4 regions of the Pantoea sp. X-Soil-ISGK-275 genome follow, and region 1 is predicted to be linked to each of the others. Evidence: riboswitches for the same ligand, from Rfam matches in the RefSeq annotation. Region 1 holds a riboswitch; each other region holds the start of a gene.

Region 1 (6,029 bases):
ACAAACAGCGTTAAGGCGTATTTTGCCAGCGCAGAAAGGCCGGGCGTCCAGAGGCGACAGCATCCGCCCAACGCGTCGGTTCCGGCAAACGATAGCCTGCGGTACAGGCTTCCACCCAATGCAAGGCGCTATCCATGCTGACCCGATGGCCGGTCGAGATAAACAGCGGATTACAGCGCGCTTTACTGCGCCATACCCAGCCAATCTGCTCACCTTTGTCGAGCAGCGGCTGACGGCTGCCTGGCTCAGCGTCCAGCTCAGCAAAACGCCCGCATAGACGCTTCTTCGCTACGCCAATGGTAGGCACATCCACCAGCGATCCGAAATGCGCCGCCACGCCAAGCCGACGCGGATGGGAAATACCGTGACCATCAACAAACAGCAGATCGGGCATGTGGGAGAGTTGCTGCCAGGCTTCCAGCAGTGCCGGCATTTCGCGGAAGGATAAGAAGCCCGGAATATACGGCATGGTAGTGGCCACGCGTGCAATGCGATGTTCCACCAGCGTTAAGGATGGATACTCGAGGATGACCAGAGCAGCGCGTGTGATCTCACCGCCCTGTTCAAAACCTACGTCGGCGCCACCAATAAAACGCGGCGGCAGCACGTCGAAATCATCCTGCCGCACCACATCAGCAGCGCGTTGCAACTGTTCCTGGCGTAGTGCGGCTAAATCCACCATCAGCCCTGATGATAAGGACGTGACAGACGATGCACCGCTTCTACAAACGCACCGGCATGCTCAGGCGGTACGTCTGGATGGATGCCGTGGCCCAGGTTAAACACGTGGCCTTCGCCCGCGCCAAAACCTTCAAGAATCCCGGCTACTTCCTGCTCGATGCGCGCAGGCGGTGCATACAGCATGGAAGGATCCATGTTGCCCTGCAGCGCCACTTTGTCACCTACGCGACGACGCGCATCGGCGATATCGGTGGTCCAGTCGAGCCCCAGCGCATCACAGCCGGTCGCGGCTATCGCTTCCAGCCATTGGCCGCCACCTTTGGTGAACAGCGTAATAGGTACGCGACGACCTTCGTTCTCGTGCAGCACGCTATCGACGATTTTATGCATGTAATAGAGCGAGAATTCGCGATAGTCGCGTCCGGTCAGCACGCCGCCCCATGTATCGAACACCATGATCGACTGCGCGCCAGCTTTGATCTGCGCATTGAGATAAAGAATCACGCTGTCCGCCAGCTTATCCAGCAATTTGTGCAGGGTTTGCGGCTCGGCGTACATCATCTTTTTGATTTTTGTGAAGGCTTTGCTGCTGCCGCCTTCAACCATGTAGGTTGCCAGCGTCCACGGGCTGCCGGAGAAACCGATCAGCGGCACTTCGCCTTTCAGGTTGTGACGAATGGTACGCACCGCGTTCATAACATAACCGAGTTCATGCTCTGGATCCGGCACCGGCAGTTTGTCGACATCCGCACGACAGGTGATCGGGTTGGAGAAACGCGGGCCTTCGCCGGTCTCAAAGTAGAGCCCAAGTCCCATCGCATCCGGAATGGTGAGGATATCGCTGAAGAGGATTGCCGCATCCAGCGCATAGCGACGCAGCGGTTGCAGCGTGACTTCACACGCCAGCTCAGCATTCTTACACAGCGACATAAAATCACCGGCTTCAGCGCGCGTGGCTTTGTACTCCGGCAAATAGCGCCCAGCTTGTCGCATCATCCATACCGGCGTGACATCTACCGGCTGACGTAACAGGGCGCGCAGATAACGATCGTTCTTCAGTTCACTCATAATGGGCTCTCTCATGCTAAGGCCGGCAGTGTAGCATTTTCACGCCGCGCTGGCGCGACACAGGGCAACAGTATCTTCAATCAGGCGACGCGCCACCGTGCCGGGCGGCGGTAACAGCGGCAGATTGTCATAGCGATACCAACCGGCATCCAGCAGCTCTTTGCCGTCGTGTTGCAGATCGCCACCATCATATTCCGCCATATACGCCATCATCAGGGAATGCGGGAACGGCCACGGCTGCGAGGTCACGTAACGCACGTTTTTCACCCGCACGTTACTCTCCTCCATCACTTCCCGCGCTACCGCTTGTTCTAAGGTTTCGCCCACTTCGACGAACCCTGCCAGCACGGTATAGATGTTGTTGCGATGACGCGCATGATTGGCAAGCAGGATCTCATCGCCACGACGGATGGCCACGATGATGCACGGCGCAATTTGCGGGTAATAGCGCTCGCGGCAATGATTGCACAAGCAGGCAAATTCGCGTTTGCTGATGTGCATCTCATGGCCGCAATAGCCGCACCAGCGATGCGAACGGTAAAACTCCGCCAGCTGCACGCCACGCCCGACGATTTGGAACAGGCCGACATCCTCATCAATCAGTTGGCGCACCGAGCCCATGCTGTCCGGGCGCGACTCGCGTACCAGCCAGACATTCTCGCCCTGCCACTCGCCAATCAACATGCCGTTGCTGCCGTTCAGGCCAAAATCGCTGGCTAAGCCATGCGGCAATTCACCCTGCGGCATCCAAAGTTTTTGCTCATGGCTGACAACCCACCAACCAGCGTCTAAGCTTGAGATCTCACGTTGCATCTTAATCGTTGTCCTTAGCGTCAAATCGCACGCTGAAATCCTAATATTAAGTGTGTAATAAACAACTATAACCTACCTGGAGCCCCATATGCTTAACCAGTTAGAGAACCTGACAGAGCGTGTCGGTGGCAGAAATGAATTGGTGGATTCATGGCTGCGCGCCCGTCGACAGCTGCTCGTCACTTACTACGAGCTTATTGGCATGAAGCCACAAAAAGATGCGTTAACTGCGCTGGATGAACAGGCGCTGGATGCGTTTTGTCACAACCTGGTAGATTACCTGTCTACCGGCCATTTCAGTGTGTATGAACACATCATTAGTGAGATGCAGGGTGATAGCCCATTAATCGTGGCCGCGCAGATTTATCCGGCACTTGAGGCGAATACCGATCGCATCATGCAGCTTTACGACACCCATCTGCAGCAAGCGATTAACGATGATAATTGCGTGGATTTTCAAACCGCGCTCTCCGAAGTCGGTGAAGTGCTGGAATCGCGCTTTACGCTGGAAGATAAGCTGGTGCAGCTCGCCTGGGATCACCTGCTGGCGCGCCCGCCGGTGGCTAATGACAGCGTCATCGCCCGCCCGGCTTAACATCCTGAAGTTGTAAAAAACTTGTTATTCAAGAAAAGCCCTCTTATGCTAAATGGGCTTTTTTATTGTCTTCTTTAACGACAATCAAGAGTCAAATTTTGCGATAAAAGTAGCTTATATCGTAAAACACAACCTTGTCGGAGTGCCCTCCGGGGCTGAGACCGTTAATTCGGGATCCGCGGAACCTGATCAGGTTAGTACCTGCGAAGGGAACAAGAGTAGACATCATCAGCACGTTGCAAGCTGGCGCCCAGCATCGTCGCTGTTACTCCTTCCGAACTCTGGACAAGCAACTTCCAACCTTTACCGGAAACTTGCTATGTCTGCTAAAACAACTCGTCGTGAACAGCGCGCTCAGGCGCAAGAATTTATCGATTCCCTGCAAGGAACCGCTTTCCCCAACTCCAAACGTATCTGGATCACCGGCAGCCGGGCGGATATTCGCGTGCCGATGCGTGAGATACAGCTCAGCCCGACACACATCGGCGGTAGCAAAGAACATCCGCAATATGAGCCGAATGAAGCGGTGCCGGTATATGACACCGCCGGTGCTTATGGCGATCCTCAAGCCACTATTGATGTGCATCAGGGACTCGCCAGGCTGCGCGCTAACTGGATCGAAGAACGTGAGGACAGTGAAACTATCCACCAGCTAAGTTCCAACTACACGCAGCAACGTCTGGCGGATGAAGGCTTGGATCACCTGCGTTTTGAGCATCTGCCACAACCGCGCCGCGCCAAAGCGGGTCGCCGGGTTACCCAACTGCACTATGCGCGACAGGGCATCATCACGCCGGAGATGGAGTTTATTGCGCTGCGTGAAAACATGGGCCGCGAGCGTATTCGCGGTGAAGTGCTGCTACAGCAGCATCCGGGCCACAGCTTTGGCGCTAATCTGCCGGAAAATATCACCGCTGAATTTGTTCGCCAGGAAGTCGCCAGCGGCCGCGCCATCATTCCTTCTAACATCAACCATCCCGAATCCGAACCGATGATCATCGGCCGCAACTTCCTGGTGAAGGTAAATGCCAATATTGGTAACTCGGCGGTGAGTTCATCGATTGAAGAAGAAGTGGAGAAGCTGGTGTGGTCGACGCGCTGGGGCGCAGACACCGTGATGGATCTCTCAACCGGCCGCTACATCCATGAAACGCGCGAGTGGATTTTGCGAAACAGCCCGGTGCCGATTGGTACAGTGCCGATTTATCAGGCGCTGGAAAAAGTGAACGGCATTGCAGAAGATCTCAACTGGGCGATTTTCCGCGACACGCTGCTGGAGCAGGCGGAACAAGGCGTTGACTACTTCACCATTCACGCTGGCGTATTGCTACGCTATGTGCCGATGACGGCCAACCGGCTGACCGGCATTGTGTCGCGCGGCGGCTCGATTATGGCGAAATGGTGCCTGTCGCATCACACCGAAAGCTTCCTCTATCTGCACTTCCGCGAGATTTGTGAAATTTGTGCCGCCTACGATGTGGCACTGTCGCTTGGCGACGGCCTGCGTCCCGGCTCGATTCAGGATGCCAACGATGAGGCACAATTTGCCGAACTGCATACGCTGGGCGAACTGACCAAAATCGCCTGGGAATACGATGTGCAGGTGATGATTGAAGGTCCGGGCCATGTGCCTATGCAGATGATTCGTCGCAATATGACTGAACAGCTTGAGCATTGTCACGAAGCGCCGTTTTACACGCTTGGCCCGCTCACCACCGATATCGCGCCCGGCTATGACCATTTCACTTCTGGCATCGGTGCGGCCATGATCGGCTGGTTCGGCTGCGCAATGCTGTGCTACGTGACGCCGAAAGAGCACCTCGGTTTGCCGAATAAAGAGGATGTGAAGCAAGGGCTGATCACCTACAAGATCGCCGCGCACGCAGCGGATCTGGCGAAAGGTCATCCGGGCGCGCAGATCCGCGACAATGCGATGTCGAAAGCGCGTTTTGAATTTCGCTGGGAAGATCAGTTCAATCTGGCGCTCGATCCGCACACCGCACGCGCCTATCACGATGAAACTCTGCCGCAGGAATCAGGCAAAGTGGCGCACTTCTGCTCGATGTGCGGCCCGAAATTCTGCTCAATGAAAATTACTCAGGAAGTGCGCGAGTTTGCCGCCCGCCAGCAGGCTGAAGCTCAGCCGATTGAGGTGGGAATGGCGCAAATGTCGGATGCCTTCCGCAATCGTGGCGGCGAGCTTTATCACGCTGCCGATACCCTTAAAGAGGAAAATGTATGACCGACGCCTTTCCTGCCACGGCCCCAAAACTGGGGCTGTATCCGGTTGTTGATAGCGTGGAATGGATCGCGCGCTTGCTGGAAGCCGGTGTGCGCACCATTCAGCTGCGCATCAAAGATTGTGAAGATCATGAGGTGGAAGATGCCGTGCGCGAGGCGATTGCGCTTGGCAAACAGTATCGGGCACGCCTGTTTATCAATGATTACTGGCGCTTAGCCATTAAATATCATGCTTATGGCGTGCACCTTGGCCAGGAAGATCTCGATGTCGCCGATCTGGCGGCCATTCGTGAGGCGGGATTGCGCCTGGGTTTATCGACGCATGACGATGCCGAGCTGGATCGAGCGCTGGCGCTGCGCCCTTCTTACATTGCGCTTGGCCACATCTATCCTACGCAAACCAAAGACATGCCATCTGCGCCGCAGGGCGTGGTGGAATTGAAACGCCATCTGTCGCGTTTACAGGATGTGCCAACCGTGGCGATTGGCGGTATTTCACTGGCGCGCGTGCCTGAAGTGCTGGCTACCGGCGTGGGCAGTATTGCGGTGGTGAGTGCGATTACCCAGGCCGTAGACTGGCGCGCAGCAACGCAGCAGTTGCTGTCACTGGTGGAAAATGGAATCGAACCTG
Region 2 (6,029 bases), 2.5 Mb from region 1:
TGTAGACATAATCCGGATTGGAGATCACCACTTCGTAATCTTTAATCGTCCAGTCGTTAGCGGTGTCAAAGCCGCCCCAATAGAGCGTGTCCCAGAAGTTAACGCGAACGCGCGAGGTGGCGAAGGCGTGCGCGTTAGCTGCATCTTTCAGCCCATCTTGCCAGGCCTGCATCACCGGAATGCCGTGTGCTTTTACCATTTTGCTCACTTCCAGCGCGAAGTGACTTGGCAAGTGTTCCAGATCTTCCACCTTGCCGGATTTCACCTCCGCCTGGCAGACCTGAGATTTTGCCCAGGGTTTGTCCTCTTTGCTTTGGTCTAAAATGCCCGTTCCCGCTTTCGGGTTTTTGATATCGCTGTAGCCGGTACCGAGGCGGATGTTTTTCGCTTCATCACCGCCGAAGTGCCAGGTGGTCAACGGTTGGCCCGCTTCGCGGTGCATCGCCTGCACTTCACCCATCACTTTATCGACAAAGCGCTTTGAGGAATCGAGGCAAGGATTGAGATAGCTGGTGCGATCGTACAACTGCACGGAACGGGTATTCGAGGTATCCGTTGGATCCACCAGACGATATTCACTGGCTTGCTGCGGTTTACCCGCTTTCATGAGTTGCTGATAACGCGCTTCCATCGAAATAACCGCAGCGCGCGCGTGCGCAGGCATATCGATTTCCGGAATCACTTCGATGTTGCGTGCCTGCGCGTATTTAACGATCTCAATATAATCGGCGCGGCTGAAATGCCCGGTTCCGTTGTTATCCGTGAACGGCCCGGAGCCCAATTGCGGCAGCAGACATTGCTGCTCCGTGAGATCGTGACAGCGCTTGCTGCCCACGTCGGTCAACTCAGGCAGACCGGGAATTTCAATGCGCCAGGCTTCATCATCGGTCAGGTGGAAGTGGAATTTATTCATCTTCCATGCCGCCATTTGATCGAGCATGCGCAGCACCGCTTGCTTGCTGTGGAAATTACGCGCCACATCGAGGAAGGCACCGCGATAGGCAAAGCGCGGTGCGTCTTTCGCTTCAAGCGTGGCGATAATCGGTTTACCTTCAGCCGGCACCAGCGACAGTAACGACATTAAGCCGTAGTAAACGCCAGCCTGATCGTAACCAATGATATCGGTGCCGCGCGGTGTGATGCGCAGTTCATAAGCACCGGAAACCGCCTCTGCGCCGTGGAAATGATTGACGGCGATACGGGTATGAATGTCATAACCCGCTGACTGCGGTTTGAGCCCCATCAAATCGAAACGCTGTTTAACTGCATCGGCCTGGTTGTCCGCCAATACCTCAAGATGCAAGGCAACGCCACGGCTCAGATCGACATCCGCCGCATGAACTTTCACCGAACGCGGCGTTGGGGTGATTTGTCCGCGCAGCGCGCTGGCAGGCAGTTGCGCCACATCGGCATTCTTTGTGAAACGACTTTGCGGCAGCATTAGCACGTTTTTATCGTCGGCAATGCGCTTCCATTGGCCGCCAAACGGCTTAACAAAGTCGCTGAGGTTTTCGGTATCGGTGCTGGTGATAATTTTTGGCGTGGCATTGGCGGCGGTGACATACCAGCGCGGCATCACGTCGGTGATAAACAGCTGCCAGTATTCATTGACGATAGGGATCTCAATCGACTCACCCGCCGCGATACCTTTGAATTTCTCCGTCGGTTCCAGACGGGTTAAATCGCCGACGATATGGGTCATTTTGAACTGATCGTTATCCACCCGCAGCGTTTCGTGCACGTTGCTCATGTAGATTGCCCAGTTTTTACTGGTGAGCGCCGGACCGTTGTTGGTCAGCGTGATGGTAGCGGTGTTGCAGGATGCCCAATCGGCACCGAGTTTCGCGCAGTTCACGCCGTGATCGGCCGCCTGGTTGTCAGTGACCTGATACTGCACGCCGAACTGACTGATTTGATCGACGACCTGCTGATTATTGCGCGGGGATGAACTGCAGGCGGCAAGGCCCATCACGCTCAGCGCCAGTAAACTGATTTTTAACTTTTTCATGTTGTTATCCTTCTCCACGGAGGTAAGTCTCTGGCTCCTGCCAGATCGGGGTCAAAACAGGGTGAATGGCGCGACGATCATAAATTTGATGTCTCTTTCGTCCTGGAAGATGTTGCCGTAACCGCCGCTGTAGCTGGGAAGAGCGCTGTGATTGTCGTAGCGGGTGTAATGCAGTTTGAATTGCGTGTCTTTGGCGCGGCCTTGCTGGATGGTGTAAACCAGATCGAGGCTCCACGCCGACTCTTTCAGGCGCTGGTTTTGGTCGTAAATCGGATTGGTGGAAGGCTTAGCGTCCCAGCCGTAGGCGTACGACGTACCGACTTGCCAGCCGGGTAATTGCCAGTGCCCCAGATCGACCATCACACCGGCGAATAGCGCTTTCTCACCGTTGGCGTTCCAGTCAGAGCGGGAATCCCACCATACATCCATGCGGCCATTTGAGCTGGCATAGGATGGCGTCATACGCTGCAGGAAGAAGCCCTGATTACCTTCGGCTTTTACCCAAGTGCCTTCAAGGCGGAAATCGAACGCGCCCAGCGTGTAGCCGAACGTCAGCGCCTGTAGCCAGGCGAGGCCATCATAAACATCGTTGACCTGGCCCACGCCGCTGTTGTCACGATCCTTCGCGCCGTAAAACTGATAGCTGGTGCGCAGTGGCGCATCGGCCAGCGGCAGCTGATAAGACGCTTTAGCAAAATACTGATCCATGTAATTCGCCGCCTGGCCGTAAGCGCCTTCCAGCAACAGCGAGTTTTTGAAATCATATTTGGCACCAAAGGATTGCAGCCACGGAATCTCCGTCACACCATCGGCTTTGCGGAAGTTGTACATGCCGCGATACCACGGCGCTTTGTATTCGTCTGTCCACATCCAGGAGACGGAAAGGGCGCCCGCATCGCTAAAATCGAAGACGGTGCCAGCCTCAACACCGCGATAAGTGCCGGGCAGGAAACTCCAGTGTGGTGCCAGCAGCGTCTGTCCGCTGGGTTGCAAATAGCCTGCGCGTAGCCAGTTATCCTGCCATTTTGCCTTGATCGCCGCTTTATAAAGACTTAAGCCACTCTTATCTCCGCTCCAGTCCTCATCCCAGCGTGTGCGGGCATTGCTGAAACCAATTTCATTCGGTGCCGCCGGGCCGCTATTGCTTAACTCCAAAGCGCCAAACGCCGCCAGATCGAGGCCAATTACATCACCGGCATAACCGGATGAGAAGTCGAGATTGGCGTTGGCAGAGGCGTGATGCAGATTGGCGTCATACTGACCATACGCGCCTTTTTGCGGATCCATCTCTTTACGATCGCGCTGGCGTTGCCAGTAAAACAGGTTGCCAGTGAGCGATGAGTCTTCGACAAAACCCGCAGCGTGGGCGCAGGGAACAGGCAAAAACGTACCGGCGAAGAGGGCAGAGATAATGGCCGCAGAGAGCGGCGCGCGTGGAATTCGACGCATAGCAAATCCTCCGTGATACTTCCATGAACAATTAATAAATCCGTATTGTTTCGTCATGAAACAAGTTGCGAGGGATGCTATTTTTCGCGACGCGAATTATCAATGGAGTTTATTACAAAGTATGACATGGCACGCAAAAAGAAGGGTTTTAAGGAGTTTATTCAATCAGTTAGATGAACCTGTAAAATGTAACTTTGCGAACAAGATCCTCAGGAAAAGTGTCGATAGCTTGCTTTAATCTGGCTTGTTCCCTATGCTCGCCAACGTAGTTTTGACTCGGGGTGCCCCTCTAATACAGGGCTGAGATACACCCGCCGACCTGATCTGGATAATGCCAGCGTAGGGAAGTCAGATGCCTGACCGCATTCGCCTTCTTGATCGCCGGTTGGGAGCCTAATGAAACAGCCTGACCTTCTTTCCCCCGTGCAACTCGCGCACTCTTTGCAACTGCTGCGTCAGCAAGCGCCGCTGGTGCACTGCATGACCAATGAAGTAGTGCAAACCTTTACCGCCAACGTGCTGCTGGCACTGCAAGCTTCGCCCGCGATGGTGATCGACCCCGATGAAGCGGCGCAGTTTGCCGGTTTTGCCGATGCGGTGTTGATCAACGTAGGCACCTTAACCTGCGATCGTCGTGATGGGATGTTGGCGGCGGTGCAAGCAGCGCAAGCGGCAGGCACGCCGTGGACGCTGGATCCGGTGGCGGTCGGCGCATTAACGCTGCGCACCACCTTCTGCCAGCAGCTGCTGAGCCTGCAACCTGCGGCGATTCGCGGTAACGCTTCAGAAATTCTCGCCCTGGCGCATCAGGCAAGCGGCGGACGCGGCGTGGACAGCCTGCATCAAACCGATGCCGCGCTGAGCGCCGCCCAGCAGCTGGCGCGTGATTATCACACCGTTGTGGCGGTGACCGGTGAAGTCGATTACGTCACCGATGGCGCGCGTACCCTGGCAATCCCCGGCGGCAGCCCGCTGATGACGCGCGTAGTTGGCACCGGTTGCGCATTGTCGGCAGTGGCTGCGGCCTTCACTAGCTTGCCGGGCGATCGCCTGCAACATGTGGCAGCGGCGTGCCGCGTGATGTCGCTGGCCGGTGAGCTGACAGCACGCCAGGTCGCCGGGCCGGGCAGCTTCGTTGCTGCCTTCCTCGATATGCTGTGGACGCTGGAGGTGAAAGCATGAAACGCATCAACGCATTGACCATTGCTGGCACCGATCCCAGCGGCGGCGCGGGTATTCAGGCCGACCTCAAAGCCTTCTCCGCATTGGGTGCTTATGGCACCAGCGTGATTACCGCGCTGGTGGCGCAAAACACCTGTGGCGTGCAGTCGGTCTATCGCATCGAACCTGATTTTGTCGGCGCACAGCTCGATTCGGTGCTGGATGATGTGCGCATTGATGCCGCGAAGATCGGCATGTTGTCCGAAACCGCGATAGTCGAGGTGGTCGCCGAGCGACTGAAACGGGCCAGCCTGCCGTTTGTGGTGCTGGATACGGTGATGATTGCCAAAAGCGGCGATGCGCTGCTGTCGCCTGATGCGGTAGCCAGCGTGCGCGAATTGCTGCTGCCGCAGGTGTCGCTGATCACGCCAAACCTGCCGGAAGCCGCCGCGCTGCTGGGACGCGCGATGGCGCAGGATGAGAAAACCATGTTGCAGCAGGGCGATGCGCTGCTCGATCTTGGCTGTGAAGCGGTGCTGATGAAGGGCGGACATCTCAGCGATGCCGAAAGCCCGGACTGGCTAATCACGCGCGAAGGACGCCAGCGCTTTACCGCGCCGCGTGTTAACACACGCCACACGCACGGCACCGGTTGCTCGCTCTCCGCCGCGCTGGCGGCGTTGCGTCCGCGTCATGATGATTGGGCGGCAACGGTGGTCGAAGCCAAGGCGTGGCTACAACAGGCGCTGTTGCACGCCGATTCGCTGGAGGTCGGCAAAGGCATTGGGCCGGTGCACCATTTCCATCAATGGTGGTAGGGCGTAACGCCAGATTGCCGCTTTTTCACTGCGCATCCGTCTGAAAAATGGAGTCAGCAATTTGCCAGCCTGGCGTTTTCCGGTCCAGGCTGTTGGGGGCGAATCGGCATTGGCCGGTTCCAATCCAGCCATTTATCAGGAGCGAACATGACGGACATCGTACAGTTATTGGGCAAAGAGGCGGACAGCCTTCTTCAACATCGCTGCATGACCATTCCAGCGGATAGCCTCTATTTACCAGGCGCGGATTATGTTGATCGCGTGATGATCGACAACAATCGTTCTCCCACCGTTCTGCGCAACATGCAAACGCTGTACAACACCGGACGTTTAGCCGGCACCGGCTATTTGTCGATTCTGCCGGTCGATCAGGGTGTTGAGCACTCGGCGGGTGCCTCCTTTGCCGCTAACCCGGCTTATTTCGACCCGAAAAACATCGTTGAGCTGGCGATTGAAGCCGGCTGCAACTGCGTGGCCTCCACTTACGGCGTGCTGGCCGCGGTTTCACGCCGTTATGCGCACCGCATTCCATTTATGGTGAAGCTAAACCACAATGAAACCCTGAGCTATCCGACGCAATATGATCAGACGCT
Region 3 (6,029 bases), on a different replicon from region 1:
CGGTGCAGGCCACCATCATCGAGCTGCTGCTGGAACTGCGTCGCCGCTACGGCACCGCGTATCTGTTTATTACCCACGATCTCAACCTGATTCGCCAGATCGCCCATCGTGTCGCCGTGATGTATCGCGGTGACGTGGTGGAAGTGCTGTCCGGCGACAACATGACGGCGTTGGCGCAGCATCCTTATACCCGTGCACTGCTTGATGCGGTGCATATTCCCGACTTATCCAAGTCCGTTGCATGACGAGAAAAACATGAATCCTGAACAGTTAATTCATCATATCGATCGCGACTTTTGCCTCTCTTTCCTGGCAAAAATGGTGCAGCACAAAAGCTACAGCGCCACCGATGGTGAGCGTGAACTGGCGAAATACATGGCCGCGCAGATGGCGCAGCTGGGCCTGGAAACCGAACTGCAAAACGTGCCTGGCGATCGACTGAACGCAATTGGACGACTAGCAGGCAGCGGCGGCGGCAAAAGCCTGCTGTTTAACGGACATCTGGATACCAATCCGGTCACCGAAGGCTGGACCGTCGATCCCTGGGAAGGAAAAATTGACGAGCAGTTCATCTACGGTATCGGCGTGTCGAACATGAAAGCGGGTGATGCCGCCTACTTTTGCGCCTTGAAAACCCTGATTGATGCCGGTGTGAAGCTGAAAGGCGATGTGATTCTGACTTATGTGGTGGGCGAGTTGCAGGGCGGCATTGGTACGCTGGCGGCGATTGAGCAAGGTGTGCGCGCCGACTACTTCATCAATGCGGAACCCACCGATCTGCAAGCGCTCACCATGCACGCCGGTTCGCTGATGTTTACCATTGAGCTCACCGGCGATACGCGTCATTTGTCCAAGCGTGAAGAAGCGGTGGATGCGATTAGCGCCGCCGTCGAACTGATTCCGCAGATTAACGGTATGACCTTTAGCGGTGCGAAAACTGCTGAGCATTTGAAGATTAACCGTGGACATATCGGTACCGTGCATGGCGCGTTGGGCCGCGATTTGGAAGAGTGGCGACCGCCGCAGGTGGCTGATTTTGTGCGCTTAAAAGGCTCGGCACGCTTTGCGCCGGGGCAAACGGTGGAAGGTGTGCTCGCCGATCTGCAGGCATTGCTGAACACCTTGTGCCAGCGCTACCCGGGCCTGAAAGCCGAGCTTTATGATGATGGCATTCGCGATAAACCCACCATGTTGCCGTTCGAAGTGTCACCGGAATCGGCCATCGTTAAAGCGGTGAATCGCGGCTGGAAAACCGTGCGCGGAACCGAGCAGCCGACCGGCGTGATCACGCCTCCGGCATTCTTTGGCACTGACGCGGCGCATCTCTATCAGCATGCGGGCATGGAAGGGATCGTCTGTGGGCCGGGCGGCAAATACAACACCATGCCGGATGAACGGGTTGAAATCAGTGAATTCCTCGATATGGTGCGCATCTATTTGCTGGCCATTCTGGAGATTTGCCAGCCGGTTGAGGCCGCGTAATGCACGCCGAAGCGCTGATGCGTCTGCGCGCCGCCATGCAGCAGAACACGGTCGATATCATGCTGGTGGATCACGGTGAGCTGCTGGCGTGGCTCACCGGCTTTACCGTCTCCGAAACCTTGTATCGCGCCTGTCTGGTGCCGCTCAACGGCGAACCCTGGATGGTGCTGCGCCAACTGGATGAGGCGCCATGCCGCACGCAATCGCCGACGCTGGACGTGGAAAGCTATCGCGATGATCAGGATGCCTGGCACACGGTGGCGCAAAGCCTAATCCGTCGCGGATATCAACAGGCGCGCATCGGCGCGGACTTTTACTCTTACGGCATGACGGTACACAGCTGGCAGCAGCTTTCGCGCTATCTACCAGACGTGACGTGGCATGATTTAACCGGCTTGAGCGACCGGCTGCGTAGCGTCAAATTCCCGGCGGAAATCGCCGCGTTGCGTCAGGCTGCTGCCATCGCCGATGCCACAATGATGGCGATTGGCGCGGAAGTGGAGGGCGGCTGGCGCGTGCGCGATGTCGCCGCGCTGGCCGCCGGAGAGTTTTTACAGCTTGGCGCGGATACCGGCGAAACCGGACCGATAGTGATCGCCAGCGGTGATAATGGTTTTCTGCATGCTAGTGGCCACGAGCAGCGGCTGGAAAAAGGCGATGTGCTGCATGTCGAGCTGATACCAAAAGTGAAACATTACAGCGCGCGCCTGATGCGGCCTTATATCGTCGGGGAGATTTCGGCGCAGCGTGCCGAAGTGGCAGCACAGCTGATCGCGATTCAGGATCAGCAATTTACCGCCATGAAACCGGGCATGACGGCGCACGACGTGGATGCCATCGTGCGCGATGCGGTTTTGAGTAGAGGATTGCGCGCGGATTATCCCAATATCACCGGTTATGCGCTGGGGCTTTATACACGCACGCCACGACCCAGTGATTTTTCCTGCAGTTTCTACCCTAACGCGCAGTGGCTGCTGGAAGAGAATATGGTGTTCCACATGTATATTTCGGCCCAAGGTTTGGCGTTCAGCGAAACGGTGCGCGTTACGCCCGCTGGTGCAGAGCGGCTGACAAATTTACCGCGTCAGTTATTATCATTGCCGGACCAGTAATGAGCAGGATGTATTATGACGCAGGACGTTGAACTGATTGATTTAGCCGTAACCTTTCCCGCTTTACGTTTCGATCTGAAATATGCCACGGCGGATAACATCGCGGGCTATGCCATTTACCAGGAGGCCAAAGCGCTGCTGCATCCGGCAGCCGCCGACGCACTGGCAAAAAGCATTGAGATCGCCCGGCTGGCGGGATTCAGTTTGTTGGTATTCGATGCCTATCGGCCGCAGCAAGCGCAGTGGCACTTGTGGGATGCCTGTCCGGATAAAGATTATGTGGTGCCGCCCGCGCAGAGTTCGAATCACAGTCGCGGCGTCGCAATTGACCTGACGTTACTTGATGCACAAGGCCAGCCGCTGGATATGGGCACCGCCTTTGATGCGATGGAAGCAGAATCACATCCGTATCATCCGAATGTCCCCGCCGAAGCGCAACGTAATCGCCTGCTGCTGAACGCGATTATGTTTGGCGGCGGCTTTGTCGCCATGCCAACGGAATGGTGGCACTTCGAACTTCCTGACGCGAAAAATTATCCGTTACTTGATGAGCGATTTGGCTGCTTTGCGCGTTAAATTATTTCATTTGGCCGATGGTACAAAACCCTGATTAATATTCAGCTGTAATAACGCCAAAGCAACGTAGGGTCGCCATTCATGGCGACCGATTCAAGCATAACCAGACATATATGCGAATTTCGGTCACCATAAATGGCGACCCTACAAAGGATTGGCGCGTTTTTGGTGGTGTTACTGCATCATCAATAAAAAACTACCTCAGCTGACTATCCTTACTTCCGCGGCGGTTATAACCGCCGATCGCCGCCTGTTTTTTATCGATCTTACTCTGACAATTCACGCAGTAACGCACGCCAGCTAATGCCGCGCGACGCGCTTCCGGGATCGGTTCGCCGCACTCGTCGCAAAACTCGGCGCTTTCACCGTGACCGAGATTCTCGCGCGCGCGGGCCACCGCGTCATCAACCGTGGCATCAATTTGTTTGTGCACTGCACCGTCTTCTGACCAACCGCCAGCCATACTTCACCTCCACAAATACTGATGCCCAAAGTATAAGACATGGCGTAATGAATGCCGGACAGGCCAGAATTTAACAAGATTGACACATCATCGCGCGCCATCCTAGACTGCGGCTTGTTCCAAGGGGTGATCTGTTAAGGGGCTGAGATTCTACCGGCTGGCGTGTATGCGCTGGCAACGTAGTGACCCTCCGAACCTGATCCGGCTAATACCGGCGTAGGGATGCGGAACCGCAGGGCGATATTGCGCCCTGATTCCCTCTTTGTGCTTTGTAGCGGACAGTTCGCGCTCTTCAGGCGTTGCCTGAGAGTCTCTGCGCAATCGCAAAGGTGGCGACACATGAACGAAACACACATCATCCAGGCTCTGCTGACATTCCTGCAGCGTGAAGAGACCTCAGACGACGATTTCAACCAGCTGGCCCTCCAAATCTTCGCTTATCAATTCGAACACAACCCACCTTATCGCCGCTTCGCCATCCAGCGCGGACGCACGCCGCTGACGGTGAAAAACTGGCGCAACATTCCCGCTATCCCAATTAACGCCTTCAAAGATCTGACGCTCAGCTGCCGTCCCATCGACCAGATTGCCGAGATCTTCATGACCAGCGGCACCACCGGCACGGTAAAAGGACGCAGCTACCATCCGACGCTGGACGTGTGGAAGAAATCGATGCTGCTCAACTTCCGCCGTCGCTTTATGGCGGGCAGTGAACGCATGCGCATGGGCATTTTATTCCCGGATACCGTGGCGATGCCGAACTCCTCGCTGGCGACCTATCTCGATTTGGCGATGCAGGAGTGCGGCACGCCAGACAGCGAAGGAATGGTGGGCGAGCATGGCCTCGATATCGATCGCCTGTTCAGTGCGCTGGAACAGGCCGAAGCCAGCGGCGAACCTTATGCGCTGCTGGGTGCCAGCTACAGCTTCGTGCCTCTGCTGGATGAAATGCAGCGCCAGCAACGCGGCTTCGCGCTGCCTGCTGGCAGTCGCATTCTCGATACCGGCGGTTTCAAAGGCCAGTCACGCGAGATTGGCGCAGAGGATTTCTACGCTTCGCTCTCTCACGCCTTCGGCATCCCGCGCTCACACTGCATCAACATGTACGGTATGACGGAAATCAGCACGCAGTTTTACGATGCGGGCAATGAACGCTGCCCGCCGGTAAAATCCGGGCCATACTGGATCCGCACACGCGTGGTCAATCCGCTTACCGGTGATGATGTGCCGGACGGCGAGATTGGCGTGCTGCTGCATCACGATCTGGCGCATTTCAACTCGGTATCAGCGTTGTTAACGGAAGATGCGGGCGTGATGGTGCCCGGCGGATTCCATCTGCTGGGACGCGCAACCGGCGCTGATGCCAAAGGCTGTTCGCTGACCATGGAAGCGTTTCTCGCCAGCGCGCAGGCACAGTTGTGAAGGAAGTTGCCGGACATCTGCCGGGCCTTTCCGCTGATGAAGTGCAGTGGCATACGCTGAGTTTCAATCATCGTGGCGAGCGCCTTGAGGTTTGCGTTCCGCAGCTTGATGACGCGCAGATAAAGGCGCTCGCAGCGCGCATCCGCACCAACGCCCGCGCTTATCTTCATCAGCTAAGCGTCGCGCAGATTATCGCCATCATTGATAAAGCGGTGGCGCGACTGCTCGATCGCCATCATCCACTGCGCATCAAAGCCGAAAAGCTGCTGCCCATCGTCACCGGTTACGATGCCGACATGGTGCGGCTTGGCCTCACCGGCTACCTGAAAACCTTTCGTCAGCCGCAGCTGAAGCGCTTTCTGGCGGAGGATTTCACCGATCCGCAGATGCTCGACGATTTCCAGCCACGCCCCAAAGGCGGCTTTGCACGCGCGTTTGGCCCGCAATTGTTGATGCATATCTGGGCGGGCAACGTGCCGGGTTTGCCGCTGTGGAGTTTGATTTGCGGCCTGCTGGTCAAGGCGGGCACCATCGGCAAACTGCCGGGCAATGAGCCGCTGATGGCAAGCTGGTTCACGCAGTTGCTGGCGGAAATCGATCCAAAACTCGGCGAGTGCATCGCGGTGGTGTGGTGGAAAGGCGGCGATGCGCAAACCGAGCCAACCTGGCTGCGCCAACCCGATGTGCTGGTGGCTTATGGCGGAAATCCAACGCTGGCGGCGATCCAACAGCGTTTGCCAGTTACCACGCGCTTTCTGCCACACGGCCACAAAATTAGTTTCGGGCTGGTGGCGCGTTCGGCGTTGAATGCTCGGCAGGGCGCGGAGTTGGCGCGCCGCGTGGCCTATGACGTGATGCGTTACGACCAGGCGGGTTGCTACTCGCCGCAAATGCTGTTTGTCGAGCGCGGCGGCAAGGTGTCGCCGGATGAGTTCGCCAGCTATATCGCCCATGAACTCGCTGCGCTGGCGCAT
Region 4 (6,029 bases), on a different replicon from region 1:
TGGCGTTGATAACGTTGCATGTTTGCCTGCCTCAACTCAGATTTGCCAGGCCAAAGATCGGCGTGGACGCGGCTGCCATGTCGCGCTTCTCCATCAGTCCCGCAGCGCGTGCGGCCTGTCCGGCTTCAATCGCCAGTCGGAAGGCGTTGGCCATACCAATCGGATCGCCCGCTTTGGCAACGGCGGTGTTGAGCAGAATGCCATCGAAGCCCATCTCCATCGCCTGCGCCGCCTGCGACGGCGCGCCAATGCCAGCATCAATGATCAGCGGAATGTCGCTGAACCAAGCACGCATGGCGCGCAGCCCGTCGATGTTGCGCAAGCCCTGACCGGAACCAATCGGCGCGCCCCACGGCATCAACAGTTCGCAGCCCGCCGCCAGCAGTTTTTCGCCGACGATCAGATCTTCAGTGGTGTAAGGAAACACCTGAAAACCCTCTGCGCTGAGGATGCGCGCGGCTTCCACCAGCGCGAAAGGATCGGGCTGCAGCGTGTCGGCGTGACCAATCACTTCCAGCTTGATCCACGCGGTGTTGAACAGTTCGCGCGCCATGTGCGCGGTGGTGACGGCTTCTTTCACCGTGTGACAACCGGCGGTATTGGGTAACACGCGGATGTTGAGGCCGGTCAGCAGTTCACGGAAAGCCGCGCCCGCCGCGCCTTCGCGCCGTAAACTGACGGTGATGATGTCGGTGCCGGAGGCGGCAATCGCCTGCTGCAAAATGGCGGGCGAAGGATAACCGGCGGTGCCGAGCAGGAAGCGCGATTGCGGGTCAAAATCGTAAAACATCGCTTAACCTCCCTGCATCGGTGACAGCACTTCAAGCTGGCAACCTTCATCCAGCAGCTGCGTGTAGTACTGGCTTTTTGGCACAAACGCACCGTTGTAGGCGGTGGCGACGCAGGCCGCGTCAATTTGCTGCTCGATCAGCAATTCGCTCAGGCTGTTTGCCTGCGTGCTGATGAGGCGGCCGTTAAGCTGAATGTTCATTTTTAAGTTCCCCAGAAAGACGCTGCATCAGCTGCTCTGCCAGCATCGGTGCCAGCAGAAAACCGTGGCGATACATGCCGTTGAGATAAAAGGTGTGGTTGTGATAGTGGATTTCCGGCAGATTCGCCGGATAAGCCGGACGCAGCCCGCTGCCGCTCTCAATGACGCGCGCTTCGGCTAAAGCCGGATGAATGGCGTAGGCGGCGCTGAGCAACTCCATCATGGCGCGCGCGCTGATGGCGCTGGCGTCGTCGCTCTCGATCATGGTGGCGCCGAGCATAAAGTGGCCGCCGCGTCGCGGCACCAAATAGCAGGGAAAACGCGGATGCAGCAGACGAATCGGGCGGGAAAACTGCACGTCTTCGCTGTGCAGAATCAGCATTTCGCCGCGCACCGCACGCAGGCGCGGCAGTTCCGGCGCGGCGTGAATGCCGCGACAATCGATAATCTGGCCGCTCGGCGCACGATTGTTGAATGGTACGCCGCGTGCGATCAGCGTGACTCGCATCTCCTGCAACGCCAGACGCGGATCGAGATGCGCTTCCCCGGCGAAAAACAGACCGCGTGCAAAGCGCCCTTCCAGCGCCGGTTCGATGTCGGCGGGATCGACCCATTGGTGCTGCTCGGTCATACGGGCGAAACGGTTGAGTTCCTGGCTATCGCGCGGCGGCGCAACCACCAACGTGCCTTGATGCTCGACGCTGCTGACGCGCTGTTGCCACCACGCGGCGGCGTGTTGCCCAAGAGTGATAACATCGCGCGGCGCGCTTTCGGCTTCACACCAGGGCGCCAGCATGCCGCCAGCAAACCACGATGCCGGGCGGCGCGCGTCATCGCCAATCACCTCAACGTCTTCACCGCGTTCCGCCAGCAAAGTGGCTACGCATAGGCCCGCCACGCCGCAGCCAAGCACGCTCCAGCGGCTCACAGCGCCGGATCCAGGATGTTCAAACAGGGGGAATTCACATCGGCCTCTCAGTGTTAGCTGAGACCCGCAGATACAGGAGAAGGGAAATGGCGCATCCATCGAGCTGGTTTGAGCGCCAGACAGCCCAATGATAAAGACTGTCAGTCTTCCTACGCCAGTATCAACTGGGTCAGGTTCAAAGGGTCGCTAAACCGCGCAGTGCGCTATTAGCCTCTCAGTCTCTTTGGCGAGACTCCCCCGACGCGTCTATTTGTATTGCAGGCGATGGTCGCCGTCAAGCGCGGAATAACCAGACTGTTTACATGGGAATAAGCAGCAAGGCATTTATCGCTACCTGGGCTTTGTGGATCACAAACGTAACATATGGTATACAAACACATTATTTTATGCGCAAGAACCAATTACAGGTGATGTCGGAATATCCATGAAGAATATTAAAATTGCATTTATTAAAGCCGGCTGGCACAAAGAAATTGTCCACAATGCCCTGGTGGGATTTGAAAAAGAATTAGCCGATCAATCCGTAGAAGCAGAATTAAAAGTGCTGGAAGTGCCTGGCGCATTTGAAATGCCGCTGCTGGCTAAGCGTCTGGCCGAAACTGGTAAATACGATGCGATTGTCTGCGCGGCGCTGGTGGTTGACGGCGGTATCTATCGCCATGATTTCGTTGCCGCTGCGGTCGTAGACGGCCTGATGAATGTGCAGCTGACTACCAACGTGCCGGTGTTCTCCGTGTCATTAACGCCGCATAATTTCCAGCCGGTTGATGTTATCGAAAACTTCTATACCGAGCATTTCATTAAGAAAGGTAAAGAAGCCGCGCGCGCTGCGCTGGCTATTCACAATCTGTCGATTGATTAATGCATTAAAAAGGGAGCACCTCATCAGGCGCTCCCTTTTTATTTAATCTGACTTTCTACTATTAATATTCAGAATAGTGCCAGCCTCGCTTCACTTAATGTTTCACACTCATCAAATGATTACTTTTCATATGTCGGCGCGTTTCAGATGGATTGATATCGCACGCTTTCGGCAGTAACAGCGTAAAGATTCCCGCAATCACCAGTGAACCCGCCAGCCAGCAGATCGCCACGTTTTGGCTATACAGCAGTGTCATGATCCCTACTAAGTACGGTCCGCAGAATCCACCCAGATTACCCAAGCCATTGATCACGCCACGCGCGCTACCCGCCACTTCCGGCGCAGCGATACGTCCGGGAATCGACCAGAACGGGCTGGTTGCCGCTTTGAGGAAGAAGCCGCACACCACCAGCGCGATATAGGCGGCGACGACGTTATTATGCAGCACCACCGATGCCAGCAAGGCAGCGGCAAAACAGAACAGCGACACCATCACCCACAAACGGCGCTTGCCGGTGCGATCGCTTAACCACGAAATAGCGTAGATGCCGAGTACCGTCGCGACAAAAGGAATCGCCGCCAGCAGACCAACGCCCGCCATGTTGGTACCGGTGAGATTTTTCAGGATACTCGGCAGCCACAGCGTGTAACCGTAATCGCCGGTTTAATAGAAGAAGTTGAGCGCCACTAACTTCATCAGGCCCGAGTTGCGAAACACCGCTTTCAACGGCGCTTTGCTGACCGGTTCCTTTTGCAGATGCTGAGCCTTTTCGCGCGCCAGTTCGCGCAGCAAATACTCCTTTTCTCGCGCCGGTAACCAGCGCGCCTCTTCAGGACGATCGGCGATCACCAGCCACCACACCAGCAGCACCACCGCTGAAAGCAGGCCTTCGATTATGAACAGCCAGCGCCAGTCCAGCACATTGATGATGTAACCCGATATCGGCGCAGTAAACATGCCACCTAACGGCGCGAACATCATGACAAAGGCGTTGGCGCGACCCAGCTCTTTTTCCGGGAACCAGTTGCTGACCATGGTTAACACCACCGGCAGCATGCCGCCTTCGGAAATCCCCAGCACAAAACGCAGCGCCAGCAGCTGATAGTGATTGGTGACAAAACCGGTGGCGATCGACACCACCATCCACGCTACCAACGACCAGGCGATAAAGCGTTTGCCGCTGCCATTCACCGCGATACGTCCGCCCGGCACCTGTAAAAACAGATAACCAATAAAGAAGATACCGCTTACTACGCCAGCCATTTGGCTGGTGATCGCCAAATCCTGATCCATACCGCCAGGCAGCGCAAAGCTGATATTGACGCGATCCATGAATGAGACAATGCAGGTGATGAGAATCGGGGCGATGACGCGATACCAGCGCGTTCCGGGGATTTTTTCTTGCATGCTGCCCTCTTCATGTTAAGCCGTGATGCTTAGGTTCATTGGCTAACTATTAAAGAGAGTATGGAAATAATTATTGCGATCTTAATCACTGCAATTAATGTTAAGAAAAAGTGTTACAACCGCTGTGATCGCGCATAAAAAAAAGCAGCGCGATGGCTCGCACTGCTCTTTGACCGCTTTTTAATCATTAACGCTGCGGATGATTCACTTCCAGCGGACGCAAATCAAACACCAGCACTTCCGCATCTTCGCCGTTAGCAAACTCCAGCGCGCTTTCGTTGCGTACACGTGCGCCGTCGCCCTCTTTAAACTTCACGCCGTTCACTTCGATGCTGCCGCGTGCCACGTGAATATAGGCGTAACGATCGGCATCCAGCGCGAGGGTTTGCTGCTCAACACCGTCGAACAGTCCGGCATAAATGCGGATATCCTGACGCACGCTAAGCGATCCGTTTTCCCCTTCCGGCGAAATAATCAGACGCAGCTGACCGCGTTTGTCACTTTCCGCCACCGAAATCTGCTGATAACCCGGAGGCGAATTGCGTTCGCCAGGCACGATCCAGATCTGCAGGAAGTGCACATTGTCGGTTTTCGAGTGGTTAAACTCGCTGTGCGTAACGCCGCTACCGGCGCTCATCAGCTGCACATCACCCGGCACAATCACCGAACCGGTGCCCATGGAATCTTTATGCTCCAGCGCGCCTTCCAGCACATAGGAGATGATCTCCATGTTGTTGTGCGGATGCGCACCAAAGCCGCGACCCGGTGCAACGCGGTCATCATTGATCACCAGCAAGTCTGAGAAGCCGGTTTGTTTTGGATCCCAATAATTGGCGAAAGAGAACGTATGATGCGAATTCAACCAACCGTGGTCACCCACTCCGCGTTGTTCTGACAGGCGTTGTTCAATCATGGTCTGCTCCTCAAATTTGCTGTTGGGGGGCGATTGCCCTTCCCGTTGCAGATAAGTATACGTAAACTGATTTGCCTAACAATGCGTCATAATGACAATGACTGTCACCGATAAGTGGACAATATGCAGATTGAAGATCTTCGCATTTATGTAGCCGTGATCAAAGCCGGTAACTTCACCGCCGCCGCTGAACAGCTGATGCTGTCGAAGCAGTATGTCAGTCGCCGCATCGCCGCGCTGGAGGAGTCGCTCGGCGCGCGGCTGCTGAATCGCAACACGCGTAAATTGTCGGTGACCGATAACGGTCAGCTGTTTGCGCAGCACGCGCAGCGCATTCTGGATGATGTGCAGGAAGCCGAGCTGGCGGTTTCGGGCCGTCGTCAGGTACTACAAGGCAGCTTTCGCCTGAGCGTGCCGATGTCGTTTGGTATCAGCCATCTGTCGCCGTTTATCGCCGAGTTTCTTAGCCTGCATCCGGGCTTGCAGTTTCAGGTTGAGCTGGCGGATCGGCATGTCGATATGGTCGGCGAAGGATTTGATATGGCGATCCGCATCGGTACGCTGCCCGATTCGAGCCTGATCGCTAAGCGGCTGGGCGAGTTTCGCCGCGTGATCTGCGGCAGCCCATCATACCTGCAAGGCGCAGGCGCGCCGCGTACGCCGGAGGCGCTGAGCGAGCATTTGTGTTTACGCTACGGACGCGAAAGCCAAACCGGCTGGGAACTGTTTAACGGCGACCAGCGCAAAGTGATTAGCGTGCATGGGCCGATGGTGAGTAATAACGGGGAAATGTTACGTGACGCGGCGGTGGCCGGATTGGGGCTGATTCTGTTGCCGGAGTTTATCGTGGCACCGGCGCTGGCAAGCGGTGAGCTGGTGACGGTGTTAGAAGAGTGGCAACCGACCTCGCTGCATCTCAATGCGCTC

The links. Region 1 has a riboswitch for thiamine pyrophosphate ahead of thiC (phosphomethylpyrimidine synthase ThiC). Riboswitches for the same ligand answer to the same signal wherever they lie in the genome.
Region 2: linked by a shared signal. The riboswitch ahead of thiM (hydroxyethylthiazole kinase) and the one ahead of thiC (phosphomethylpyrimidine synthase ThiC) in region 1 are both predicted to bind thiamine pyrophosphate.
Region 3: linked by a shared signal. The riboswitch ahead of AC6I8A_RS20070 (LuxE/PaaK family acyltransferase) and the one ahead of thiC (phosphomethylpyrimidine synthase ThiC) in region 1 are both predicted to bind thiamine pyrophosphate.
Region 4: linked by a shared signal. The riboswitch ahead of AC6I8A_RS22985 (FAD-dependent oxidoreductase) and the one ahead of thiC (phosphomethylpyrimidine synthase ThiC) in region 1 are both predicted to bind thiamine pyrophosphate.

Annotation. Positions count from the first base shown of each region.
Region 1 covers NZ_AP035976.1:285,468-291,496, reverse strand. The annotation lists gene nfi (deoxyribonuclease V) at 11-679, opposite strand; gene hemE (uroporphyrinogen decarboxylase) at 682-1,749, opposite strand; gene nudC (NAD(+) diphosphatase) at 1,789-2,562, opposite strand; gene rsd (sigma D regulator) at 2,651-3,157, shown strand; TPP riboswitch at 3,286-3,386, shown strand; gene thiC (phosphomethylpyrimidine synthase ThiC) at 3,477-5,399, shown strand; gene thiE (thiamine phosphate synthase) at 5,396-6,029, shown strand, end outside.
Region 2 covers NZ_AP035976.1:2,775,898-2,781,926, reverse strand. The annotation lists gene AC6I8A_RS12995 (family 20 glycosylhydrolase) at 1-2,008, opposite strand, end outside; gene chiP (chitoporin ChiP) at 2,060-3,457, opposite strand; TPP riboswitch at 3,725-3,820, shown strand; gene thiM (hydroxyethylthiazole kinase) at 3,854-4,639, shown strand; gene thiD (bifunctional hydroxymethylpyrimidine kinase/phosphomethylpyrimidine kinase) at 4,636-5,436, shown strand; gene fbaB (class I fructose-bisphosphate aldolase) at 5,584-6,029, shown strand, end outside.
Region 3 covers NZ_AP035977.1:140,902-146,930, forward strand. The annotation lists gene AC6I8A_RS20045 (dipeptide ABC transporter ATP-binding protein) at 1-245, shown strand, start outside; gene AC6I8A_RS20050 (M20 family metallopeptidase) at 256-1,482, shown strand; gene AC6I8A_RS20055 (M24 family metallopeptidase) at 1,482-2,594, shown strand; gene ddpX (D-alanyl-D-alanine dipeptidase) at 2,610-3,170, shown strand; gene AC6I8A_RS20065 (DksA/TraR family C4-type zinc finger protein) at 3,367-3,633, opposite strand; TPP riboswitch at 3,746-3,873, shown strand; gene AC6I8A_RS20070 (LuxE/PaaK family acyltransferase) at 3,973-5,055, shown strand; gene AC6I8A_RS20075 (acyl-CoA reductase) at 5,052-6,029, shown strand, end outside.
Region 4 covers NZ_AP035977.1:758,720-764,748, forward strand. The annotation lists gene AC6I8A_RS22970 (HesA/MoeB/ThiF family protein) at 1-20, opposite strand, end outside; gene AC6I8A_RS22975 (thiazole synthase) at 32-790, opposite strand; gene thiS (sulfur carrier protein ThiS) at 794-991, opposite strand; gene AC6I8A_RS22985 (FAD-dependent oxidoreductase) at 975-1,919, opposite strand; TPP riboswitch at 2,049-2,168, opposite strand; gene AC6I8A_RS22990 (6,7-dimethyl-8-ribityllumazine synthase) at 2,344-2,781, shown strand; partial or broken gene AC6I8A_RS22995 (MFS transporter) at 2,876-4,189, opposite strand; gene AC6I8A_RS23000 (pirin family protein) at 4,377-5,102, opposite strand; gene AC6I8A_RS23005 (LysR family transcriptional regulator) at 5,226-6,029, shown strand, end outside.